3 regions of the Paenibacillus sp. FSL M7-0656 genome follow, and region 2 is predicted to be linked to each of the others. Evidence: a T-box and tRNA genes for the amino acid it is inferred to sense, from the RefSeq annotation. Region 2 holds a T-box; the other regions hold tRNA genes.
The links. The T-box of region 2 lies ahead of tyrS (tyrosine--tRNA ligase). A T-box ahead of a tRNA ligase gene usually reads a tRNA of that ligase, here a tRNA-Tyr.
Positions count from the first base shown of each region.

Region 1: it has a tRNA-Tyr gene. The T-box ahead of tyrS (tyrosine--tRNA ligase) is inferred to sense a tRNA for this amino acid. The anticodon was not compared.
Region 3: it has a tRNA-Tyr gene. The T-box ahead of tyrS (tyrosine--tRNA ligase) is inferred to sense a tRNA for this amino acid. The anticodon was not compared.

Region 1 is NZ_JBBOOT010000001.1:3,888,878-3,892,125, reverse strand. Features, by position in the region: rRNA gene MHI01_RS17305 (23S ribosomal RNA) at 1-604, shown strand, start outside; rRNA gene rrf (5S ribosomal RNA) at 683-799, shown strand; tRNA gene MHI01_RS17295 (tRNA-Ile) at 859-932, shown strand; tRNA gene MHI01_RS17290 (tRNA-Ala) at 966-1,041, shown strand; tRNA gene MHI01_RS17285 (tRNA-Asn) at 1,043-1,118, shown strand; tRNA gene MHI01_RS17280 (tRNA-Glu) at 1,123-1,194, shown strand; tRNA gene MHI01_RS17275 (tRNA-Val) at 1,201-1,276, shown strand; tRNA gene MHI01_RS17270 (tRNA-Met) at 1,294-1,367, shown strand; tRNA gene MHI01_RS17265 (tRNA-Asp) at 1,395-1,472, shown strand; tRNA gene MHI01_RS17260 (tRNA-Phe) at 1,490-1,565, shown strand; tRNA gene MHI01_RS17255 (tRNA-Thr) at 1,586-1,661, shown strand; tRNA gene MHI01_RS17250 (tRNA-Tyr) at 1,671-1,756, shown strand; tRNA gene MHI01_RS17245 (tRNA-Lys) at 1,767-1,842, shown strand; tRNA gene MHI01_RS17240 (tRNA-Leu) at 1,849-1,929, shown strand; tRNA gene MHI01_RS17235 (tRNA-Gly) at 1,940-2,014, shown strand; tRNA gene MHI01_RS17230 (tRNA-Arg) at 2,022-2,098, shown strand; tRNA gene MHI01_RS17225 (tRNA-Leu) at 2,116-2,194, shown strand; tRNA gene MHI01_RS17220 (tRNA-Pro) at 2,202-2,275, shown strand; tRNA gene MHI01_RS17215 (tRNA-Gly) at 2,287-2,357, shown strand; gene iolD (3D-(3,5/4)-trihydroxycyclohexane-1,2-dione acylhydrolase (decyclizing)) at 2,749-3,248, shown strand, end outside.
Region 2 is NZ_JBBOOT010000001.1:160,559-163,806, forward strand. Features, by position in the region: gene MHI01_RS00640 (protein adenylyltransferase SelO) at 1-573, shown strand, start outside; gene MHI01_RS00645 (Imm63 family immunity protein) at 670-1,113, shown strand; gene MHI01_RS00650 (DMP19 family protein) at 1,134-1,583, shown strand; T-box leader at 1,682-1,909, shown strand; gene tyrS (tyrosine--tRNA ligase) at 2,030-3,248, shown strand, end outside.
Region 3 is NZ_JBBOOT010000001.1:5,397,539-5,400,786, forward strand. Features, by position in the region: rRNA gene MHI01_RS23680 (23S ribosomal RNA) at 1-475, shown strand, start outside; tRNA gene MHI01_RS23685 (tRNA-Asn) at 542-617, shown strand; tRNA gene MHI01_RS23690 (tRNA-Ser) at 621-712, shown strand; tRNA gene MHI01_RS23695 (tRNA-Glu) at 722-793, shown strand; tRNA gene MHI01_RS23700 (tRNA-Val) at 861-936, shown strand; tRNA gene MHI01_RS23705 (tRNA-Met) at 954-1,027, shown strand; tRNA gene MHI01_RS23710 (tRNA-Asp) at 1,055-1,132, shown strand; tRNA gene MHI01_RS23715 (tRNA-Phe) at 1,228-1,303, shown strand; tRNA gene MHI01_RS23720 (tRNA-Thr) at 1,324-1,399, shown strand; tRNA gene MHI01_RS23725 (tRNA-Tyr) at 1,409-1,494, shown strand; tRNA gene MHI01_RS23730 (tRNA-Trp) at 1,501-1,574, shown strand; tRNA gene MHI01_RS23735 (tRNA-His) at 1,604-1,676, shown strand; tRNA gene MHI01_RS23740 (tRNA-Gln) at 1,699-1,773, shown strand; tRNA gene MHI01_RS23745 (tRNA-Gly) at 1,778-1,852, shown strand; tRNA gene MHI01_RS23750 (tRNA-Cys) at 1,859-1,932, shown strand; tRNA gene MHI01_RS23755 (tRNA-Leu) at 1,939-2,017, shown strand; gene MHI01_RS23760 (class I SAM-dependent methyltransferase) at 2,201-3,127, shown strand.

The DNA.
Region 1 (3,248 bases), 3.7 Mb from region 2:
AGGTTCCCTCAGAATGGTTGGAAATCATTCGAAGAGTGCAAAGGCATAAGGGAGCTTGACTGCGAGACCTACAAGTCGAGCAGGGACGAAAGTCGGGCTTAGTGATCCGGTGGTACCGCATGGAAGGGCCATCGCTCAACGGATAAAAGCTACCCTGGGGATAACAGGCTTATCTCCCCCAAGAGTCCACATCGACGGGGAGGTTTGGCACCTCGATGTCGGCTCATCGCATCCTGGGGCTGAAGTAGGTCCCAAGGGTTGGGCTGTTCGCCCATTAAAGCGGTACGCGAGCTGGGTTCAGAACGTCGTGAGACAGTTCGGTCCCTATCTGTCGTGGGCGTAGGAAATTTGAGAGGAGCTGTCCTTAGTACGAGAGGACCGGGATGGACGTACCGCTGGTGTACCAGTTGTTCCGCCAGGAGCACCGCTGGGTAGCTATGTACGGACGGGATAAACGCTGAAAGCATCTAAGCGTGAAGCCCCCCTCAAGATGAGATTTCCCAGTATGTAAGACCCCTTGAAGACGACGAGGTAGATAGGCTGGGGGTGGAAGTGCAGCAATGCATGGAGCTGACCAGTACTAATCGGTCGAGGGCTTATCCAATAGCAAGTTGTAAATCGCATGTTTCGTTTCGAATCTAGTTTTCAGAGAATGATCTCTGAATGTAAGCTAAGCTACGCGTTTGGTGGCGATGGCGGAGGGGTTCCACACGTACCCATCCCGAACACGACCGTTAAGCCCTCTAGCGCCGATGGTACTTGGACCGCAGGGTCCTGGGAGAGTAGGACGCCGCCAAGCGATTTCCCTTTGGGGTATTTTTTTTGCCCCCCTTGCCAAGGAATAAGGGATATATATTAGGGCCCTTAGCTCAGTTGGTTAGAGCGCACCTCTGATAAGGGTGAGGCCGGTGGTTCGAGTCCACCAGGGCCCATAGCAAGACCACAACAAGAAATACACAGTGTATGGGGCCATAGCTCAGCTGGGAGAGCGCCTGCCTTGCAAGCAGGAGGTCAGCGGTTCGATCCCGCTTGGCTCCACCATTCCCTGATAGCTCAGTTGGTAGAGCACTCGACTGTTAATCGAGTTGTCACAGGTTCGAGCCCTGTTCGGGGAGCCAGTAAGGCCCGTTGGTCAAGGGGTTAAGACACCTCCCTTTCACGGAGGTAACAGGGGTTCGAATCCCCTACGGGTCATATTATGGAGGCTTAGCTCAGCTGGGAGAGCATCTGCCTTACAAGCAGAGGGTCGGGGGTTCGATCCCCTCAGCCTCCACCATATAAACTTTATAACGACGCGGGGTGGAGCAGCCCGGTAGCTCGTCGGGCTCATAACCCGAAGGCCGCAGGTTCAAATCCTGCCCCCGCAATTATACTTTCCTTTGAGAAAGTGATCTGGAACCGTGGTGTAGTTGGCCTAACATGCCTGCCTGTCACGCAGGAGATCGCGGGTTCGAATCCCGTCGGTTCCGCCATTTTTTTAATGTAGTAAGGCTCGGTAGCTCAGTCGGTAGAGCAGAGGACTGAAAATCCTCGTGTCGGCGGTTCGATTCCGTCCCGAGCCACCATTTATAACACCATGTAATACGCCGGTGTAGCTCAACTGGTAGAGCAACTGACTTGTAATCAGTAGGTTGGGGGTTCAAGTCCTCTCGCCGGCACCATGTAATCCTGGAGGATTAGCGAAGCGGCCAAACGCATCAGACTGTAAATCTGCTCCCGTACGGGTTCGGTGGTTCGAATCCATCATCCTCCACCAGTTTTTCTATGAGTCATTAGCTCAGTTGGTAGAGCACCTGACTTTTAATCAGGGTGTCGAAGGTTCGAGCCCTTCATGACTCACCATTATATGCGCGTGTGGCGGAATTGGCAGACGCACTAGACTTAGGATCTAGCGTCTTTGACGTGGGGGTTCAAGTCCCTCCACGCGCATCCTTTATTTGCGGAAGTGGCTCAGCGGTAGAGCATCGCCTTGCCAAGGCGAGGGTCGCGGGTTCGATTCCCGTCTTCCGCTCCAATATTTTGCGCCCTTAGCTCAGCTGGATAGAGCGTTTGACTACGAATCAAAAGGCCGGGAGTTCGAATCTCTCAGGGCGCGCCATTATAACTTCATATTTTGCCGGCGTGGCGGAATGGCAGACGCGCTCGACTCAAAATCGAGTGGGAAACCGTGGAGGTTCGAGTCCTCTCGCCGGTATAGATAACGGGATGTAGCTCAGCTTGGTAGAGCACCTGGTTTGGGACCAGGGGGTCGCATGTTCAAATCGTGTCATCCCGATTGTTTGTTATGCGGGTGTAGTTCAATGGTAGAACTTTAGCCTTCCAAGCTAATAGCGTGGGTTCGATTCCCATCACCCGCTTAAATATTGAAAAGAAAGAGATGGTACTCACCGTCTCTTTCTTTTTTTGCATTCACAGGCATATTGATCATAATTGTATGCAAAGATCACGGACTATATGGCTGATTAGCATGTACCAACATGTATCCCATCCTCACGATATATTTCCCCCTTTTTTAAGTCTGTTCTTAGTCATTTTTTAAGTGTACGAATAGAGAAGGTCTAACACATGTTCGAACACAAGAATATCTTTTCTTTATCACAATTTATAAAAACGCTTACAAAAATAGCTTGCGTAAATCATTAACCTGTAATACCATATCAATTAAGCGCTTAACCTTTAGGGGTAAGGCGCTTAAACTTAACGTAGATTAAGCGCTTAACCCGTAAAGGAAAGGACGGCGATCAATTCATGAATACAATTCGACTAACGATGGCTCAGGCACTGCTTCGATACCTGGATCAGCAATATATCTCGGTTGACGGGGTGGAAACCAAGTTTGTGAAGGGAATCATCGGTATTTTTGGACATGGCAATGTAACAGGCATTGGAGAAGCGCTGGAGCGCAGTCCGGGAAGCCTGACGTATATGCAAGGCAAGAACGAACAAGGCATGGTGCATACGGCAGCGGCTTATGCCAAGCAGAAGAACCGTAGACAGATCTATGCATGTACTACATCCATTGGACCTGGTGCTTTGAATATGATTACGGCGGCAGCTACTGCAACAGTGAACCGAATTCCGGTTTTATTGCTTCCTGGAGACAACTTTGCTACACGGGAACCGGACCCGGTACTTCAGCAGTTGGAAGTGAGCAGTGATTATACAATCTCAGCCACTGATCCATTCAAAGCCGTCAGTAAATACTGGGATCGCATCGTTCGTCCTGAACAGTTGATGATTGCTGTTAC
Region 2 (3,248 bases):
TGGAATTTGGCTCGCTTTGCCGAGATGCTTCTGCCGTTGTTGCATGAAGATGAAGAACAGGCCGTGCAGCTCGCTCAGGATGCTATTGCACAATTTTCTGAATTGTACCATCATCATTGGCTCAAGGGAATGCGTGCCAAACTGGGCTTGTTGGATGAAGAGGCCGAAGATGAAGCGCTGATCAAGGAGCTTCTTGAACTTATGGAGAAGCATAGTGCAGATTACACCAATACGTTCCTGGCTTTGACCTTTGATACAATGGAAGGGACAGCTTTGTTTGGCACGACAGAATTTGCTGAATGGCATGAGCGGTGGCAAGCAAGATTGGACAGACAGCAAGAGGAGAAGGAAGTCTCTCGACAGTTGATGAGAACAAGCAATCCAGCCGTCATTCCCCGAAATCATCGGGTCGAGGAAGCCCTTGAGCAAGCGGAGAATCACGGAGACCTTAGCGTGATGGAGAAGCTTTTGGCAGTTCTTTCAGACCCGTTCGCGCACTCACCTGAGCAGGCTGAATATGCCGAACTACCAGCACAGTGCAATACTTCGTATCAGACTTTTTGTGGGACCTGATTGAACAGTAGGAATAAATATGAAGAGGCTGCCTTGGGCAGCTTTTTCATTTTTTCATTCTGTCATCGATGTTACTTTATAGAGGCAGGTGCATTCATGTCCAACATGTTAAGCAAACAACAATTGGCAGACATCCTTTTACAGCTTTTAGAGCGTGCATCTTTCCCTAGGGAACAGATGCAGAACTATGTTAACCGCTTGTTTGAGAATTTTAAATGGGATGGGGTGCCTTATGTAGAGACTGGAGAAGATGCGTATATCGTTCGAATATACGAACGTGGTCTCGTCTCATTGGAGAAACGGGTGAAACAGCCGGATGAAGTCATCTATTGGTTGCTGGAGGATATTATTTTCACCGCGACGCATGTAGGGTTGTTGGAAAGACATGGCGTGGATAATAAAGAGACGCATTTGAACTATACAAATGAAGTGATGAAGGACCTGAACAGGAGTGTTCAGGAAGCCTTCCAGCAGATCGGTGATCCGTATTTACATTGGCATCAGACGGGTAAACGTCAGGAGTTAGAGGGCATGGCATAAAGAAAAGTGAGGTGTGTTACATGAGCGAGCAAGATATTAATGATGTATGGTATGACTATGCTGTGCTATTTGTCGAAAAAAAGAATGAATCTGAACAGGGCTGGGCATCGTTGACTTCGAACGAGCAGGACATTGCTGCTTTATGGCTATTAGAGGCGGATGTCTTTAATGGCGGTTTTATACAGTTTTTCTGTAACTGGGGGGAAGAGGTATACCGTTACGCGTTGCGGGCATTACATATCATTGGTGCGACTCAAGTCGTGGAGATTATAACGTCAGCATACGGCTGCATTGAGCATCTGAAAGAGGATGAAAGGCTTACTGAACTGTGGGATATTCCTAAATTCCTGACAAAGGAACAAGAGCAGCAGTTAGATGCGCTGGATCAGAAGTTTTGGAACAATGAGGATCAGATCGCGGAGAAAGCCTATGGTTATTATCACGGAAAATTGAACATGATGATTATATAATCTGGTTTCAACTATGCATCCGTTGTTCTGTTCGAAGATTAATACTTGGTCTTGCAATGACTGAAACGTTCGGCTATACTTGCTATAAATTGAATACATGAATCACGTTGATAGAGCGCAGTAGCGGCTTTGTCCCTGTTACAGAAAGTCAGGGGTTGATGGAACCTGATACATACAAGGGCTGCGAATTACACTCTGGAGTACTTGGGTAATGCCAAGCGGATGGGCAAACGATATATTGCCAAAAGTGGTATGGATAACGTGTTAAGGTCACGTGTTGTCCATGCAATTTGGGTGGTACCACGGTTATGATAATCGTCCCTGTGTCTTAATGAAGACAAGGAGGCGATTTTTTTGTGTCCAAAAAAGCCGTTCCAGCGTGTAATTTCGTAATTTAACGTTGATCATGACTGAATCTTGAGGATAGAAAAGGGGTTATACACATGATGAATATTATTGATGAACTACAGTGGCGTGACGCCATTAACCAGCAGACAGATGCAGAGGGACTGCGTGAGTTGACTGAAACCAAATCAATCTCATTGTACTGCGGCGTTGACCCTACGGGGGACAGCATGCATATCGGACATCTCATTCCATTCATGATGCTGAAACGTTTTCAACTGGCAGGACACCGTCCGGTTATTTTGATAGGTGGAGCTACAGGAACGATTGGTGATCCAAGTGGTCGGCAGGCAGAGCGTTCTTTGCAAACGATGGAGCAAGTGCAGGAGAATGTGGATGCACTGACAGCGCAGATGAAGAAGTTGTTTGTAACAGACGGTGATAATCAGGTTCGCATGGTGAACAACTACGATTGGACACACAAAATTAATGTGATTGAATTCTTGCGTGACTACGGCAAAAACTTTAACCTTAACACAATGTTGGCTAAGGATGTGGTTGCGAGCAGACTGGAAGGCGGAATCTCGTTCACCGAGTTTTCCTACCAGATCCTTCAATCACTTGACTACCTGCACCTGTTCCAGAACGAAGATGTACAGCTTCAAATCGGTGGTTCGGATCAATGGGGTAACATCACAAGTGGTCTCGATCTGATTCGTAAAAAAGAAGGATCTGAAGCGAAGGCTTACGGTCTGACCATTCCACTCATGCTCAAATCAGACGGTACGAAATTCGGTAAAACAGCTGGCGGCGCAATCTGGCTTGACCCGAACAAAACAACACCATTTGAGTTCTACCAGTTCTGGGCGAATACAGATGACCGTGATGTCATTAAATACTTGAAATACTTTACTTTCCTCAGCAAAGAACAAATCGAAGCTTTGGCTGAAAAGGTAGAGACAGAGCCGCACAGACGTGAAGCACAGAAAGCACTCGCGGAAGAAATGACAAAATTCGTTCACGGCGAAGAAATGCTCGAACAGGCTAAACGTATTACAGCGGCGCTGTTCAGTGGTGATATCCGTTCCCTAACAGCAGATGAAATCGAGCAGGGTTTCAAGGAAATGCCAACATTCGAAACGGACGGCGAAGCGAAAAATATCGTCGACTGGCTCGTAGATCTGGGGTTGGAGCCATCCAAACGCCAGGCGCGTGAGGATGTCACTAAAGGCGCGATCTCCATGAACGGTGAGAAAATCACGGAGCTTGAATTCACAGTCTCGGCAGAGCATGCCATCGGCGGTAAATTCATCATTATTC
Region 3 (3,248 bases), 5.2 Mb from region 2:
CATCGCTCAACGGATAAAAGCTACCCTGGGGATAACAGGCTTATCTCCCCCAAGAGTCCACATCGACGGGGAGGTTTGGCACCTCGATGTCGGCTCATCGCATCCTGGGGCTGAAGTAGGTCCCAAGGGTTGGGCTGTTCGCCCATTAAAGCGGTACGCGAGCTGGGTTCAGAACGTCGTGAGACAGTTCGGTCCCTATCTGTCGTGGGCGTAGGAAATTTGAGAGGAGCTGTCCTTAGTACGAGAGGACCGGGATGGACGTACCGCTGGTGTACCAGTTGTTCCGCCAGGAGCACCGCTGGGTAGCTATGTACGGACGGGATAAACGCTGAAAGCATCTAAGCGTGAAGCCCCCCTCAAGATGAGATTTCCCAGTATGTAAGACCCCTTGAAGACGACGAGGTAGATAGGCTGGGGGTGGAAGTGCAGCAATGCATGGAGCTGACCAGTACTAATCGGTCGAGGGCTTATCCAATAGCAAGTTGTCATTCGCGTGTTTCGTTTCGAATCTAGTTTTCAGAGAACGATCTCTGAAGCATATTCCCTGATAGCTCAGTTGGTAGAGCACTCGACTGTTAATCGAGTTGTCACAGGTTCGAGCCCTGTTCGGGGAGCCATATGGAGAGGTGTCCGAGCTGGCCGAAGGAGCACGATTGGAAATCGTGTAGGCGTCACAAGCGTCTCGAGGGTTCGAATCCCTCTCTCTCCGCCATAATATTAAGGCCCGTTGGTCAAGGGGTTAAGACACCTCCCTTTCACGGAGGTAACAGGGGTTCGAATCCCCTACGGGTCATAATAACTTCAAAAAAAGAAGTTGATTTTTACAACAAGATTATGGTATGATCATAAATGTGTTGTTCGGAGGCTTAGCTCAGCTGGGAGAGCATCTGCCTTACAAGCAGAGGGTCGGGGGTTCGATCCCCTCAGCCTCCACCATATAAACTTTATAACGACGCGGGGTGGAGCAGCCCGGTAGCTCGTCGGGCTCATAACCCGAAGGCCGCAGGTTCAAATCCTGCCCCCGCAATTATACTTTCCTTTGAGAAAGTGATCTGGAACCGTGGTGTAGTTGGCCTAACATGCCTGCCTGTCACGCAGGAGATCGCGGGTTCGAATCCCGTCGGTTCCGCCATTTAATCTTTACATGAGGCAAACTGTTCACTACATCTGCTGTATGGCACTGATGCCCTATATAAAGTGTAAGGAATTAAGATTAGACTTTATTATGGCTCGGTAGCTCAGTCGGTAGAGCAGAGGACTGAAAATCCTCGTGTCGGCGGTTCGATTCCGTCCCGAGCCACCATTTTTAAAATAATTTAATATGCCGGTGTAGCTCAACTGGTAGAGCAACTGACTTGTAATCAGTAGGTTGGGGGTTCAAGTCCTCTCGCCGGCACCATGTAATCCTGGAGGATTAGCGAAGTGGCCAAACGCATCAGACTGTAAATCTGCTCCCGTACGGGTTCGGTGGTTCGAATCCATCATCCTCCACCAGTTTTTAGGGGCATAGTTTAAAGGTAGAACAACGGTCTCCAAAACCGTTGGTGTGGGTTCAATTCCTGCTGCCCCTGCCAATTAACTTTTTAGAAATTAACCTTTTATGGCGGTCGTGGCGAAGTGGTTAACGCACCGGTTTGTGGATCCGGCATTCGGGGGTTCAATTCCCCTCGATCGCCCCTTTGTTTTTTTATTTTTTATTGGGGATTAGCCAAGCGGTAAGGCAACGGACTTTGACTCCGTCATGCATAGGTTCAAATCCTATATCCCCAGCCATTATGCGGACGTGGCTCAGCGGTAGAGCATCGCCTTGCCAAGGCGAGGGTCGCGGGTTCGATTCCCGTCGTCCGCTCCAAAATATGGCGCCATAGCCAAGTGGTAAGGCACAGCTCTGCAAAAGCTTTATCCCCAGTTCGAATCTGGGTGGCGCCTCCAGCATATGCCGGCGTGGCGGAATGGCAGACGCGCTCGACTCAAAATCGAGTGGGAAACCGTGGAGGTTCGAGTCCTCTCGCCGGTATATTGAATAACCCTACATGTTGCTTATGCAATGTGTAGGGCTATTTTTATTTTATATGAAACGATTTATGTGCAGTAAGAAAATCTAGAGTAAGAGAAGATGGATGTTAATAAAGATTGACGTATGATTATATTCAGTATATTGTAGATAAGTAAAGTCTTTAATGTGAAGGAGTGAAGTAGAGTGACTAATGGAAAAAATGTATCGGATACCGATCTGTTATTTGATCTTTCTGTATGGGAAGAGGCATGGAAGAATCGTCCGAGAAGTTCAAAATATAAGAAGAAAAGCGTCCCCTCTAATACAGAAGAAGCATTTGAGCGATGGGCCAGGGATTATCATGCACAGTCGTTCACTGAAGAAGGAAAGCAGCGTTCTGAACGCATTATGGGCTGGATTGAAAACCAGGGTGTGGAATTCATAGGATTATCCATTTTGGACATTGGAGCAGCCTCAGGCATATTTACCATTCCTTTTGCGGAAAAGGGGGCAAGTGTGACGGCAGTTGAGCCTTCTGAGTTGCTTGTCTCCCTTATGAAAGAGACGATACCTCCAGCTCTGGAATCCAAAATCGAAATCGTAAACGAACGATATGAGGAAATCTCTATTCAGGATAAAGGCTGGGAGAAGAAATATGACTTTGCATTTGCATCCATGTGTCCAGCGATGTCGGATTGGGAAACGATTGAGCAAGCGATCAATTGTGCCCGGAAGTATGTGTATATAAGTACTATGGCGGGACAGAAGGAACACACACTAATGGATGAACTTAAGGATGTACTGGGGGTAACTTCTTCATACAAGGCCGGTGATATGGGGTATATCCAACAGTTGCTGTATTTGAGGGGTTATTCTTATACGATGATTATTACGAGAGAAGTTAATTCATTTGAAGTACCGGTGGAAGAGATTATCGAGCAGCTGCCAGAATGGCTTAATACGTATGAGTTACCATCGGATGAAGATTCTCTCAGACTGGCTGAGAAGTACATTAGGGATACGTACAAGGATAGTACGGTGACCTTCTCACGTGGAGGAAGATTTGGTAAAATTCTAATTCAACTTGAACAGCCCAATATGAAAACAGTTCGCACTAAGGATAAGCGATAAATCACATAAGCGTGGCACGTGTAATGATAATCAGGAATTGAGACGGAGACAATGTAGTCTAACGTCTAAGATGACACTAGGAAGCATCACAACGCTGTGCCAAAAGATGAACGGTTGAAAC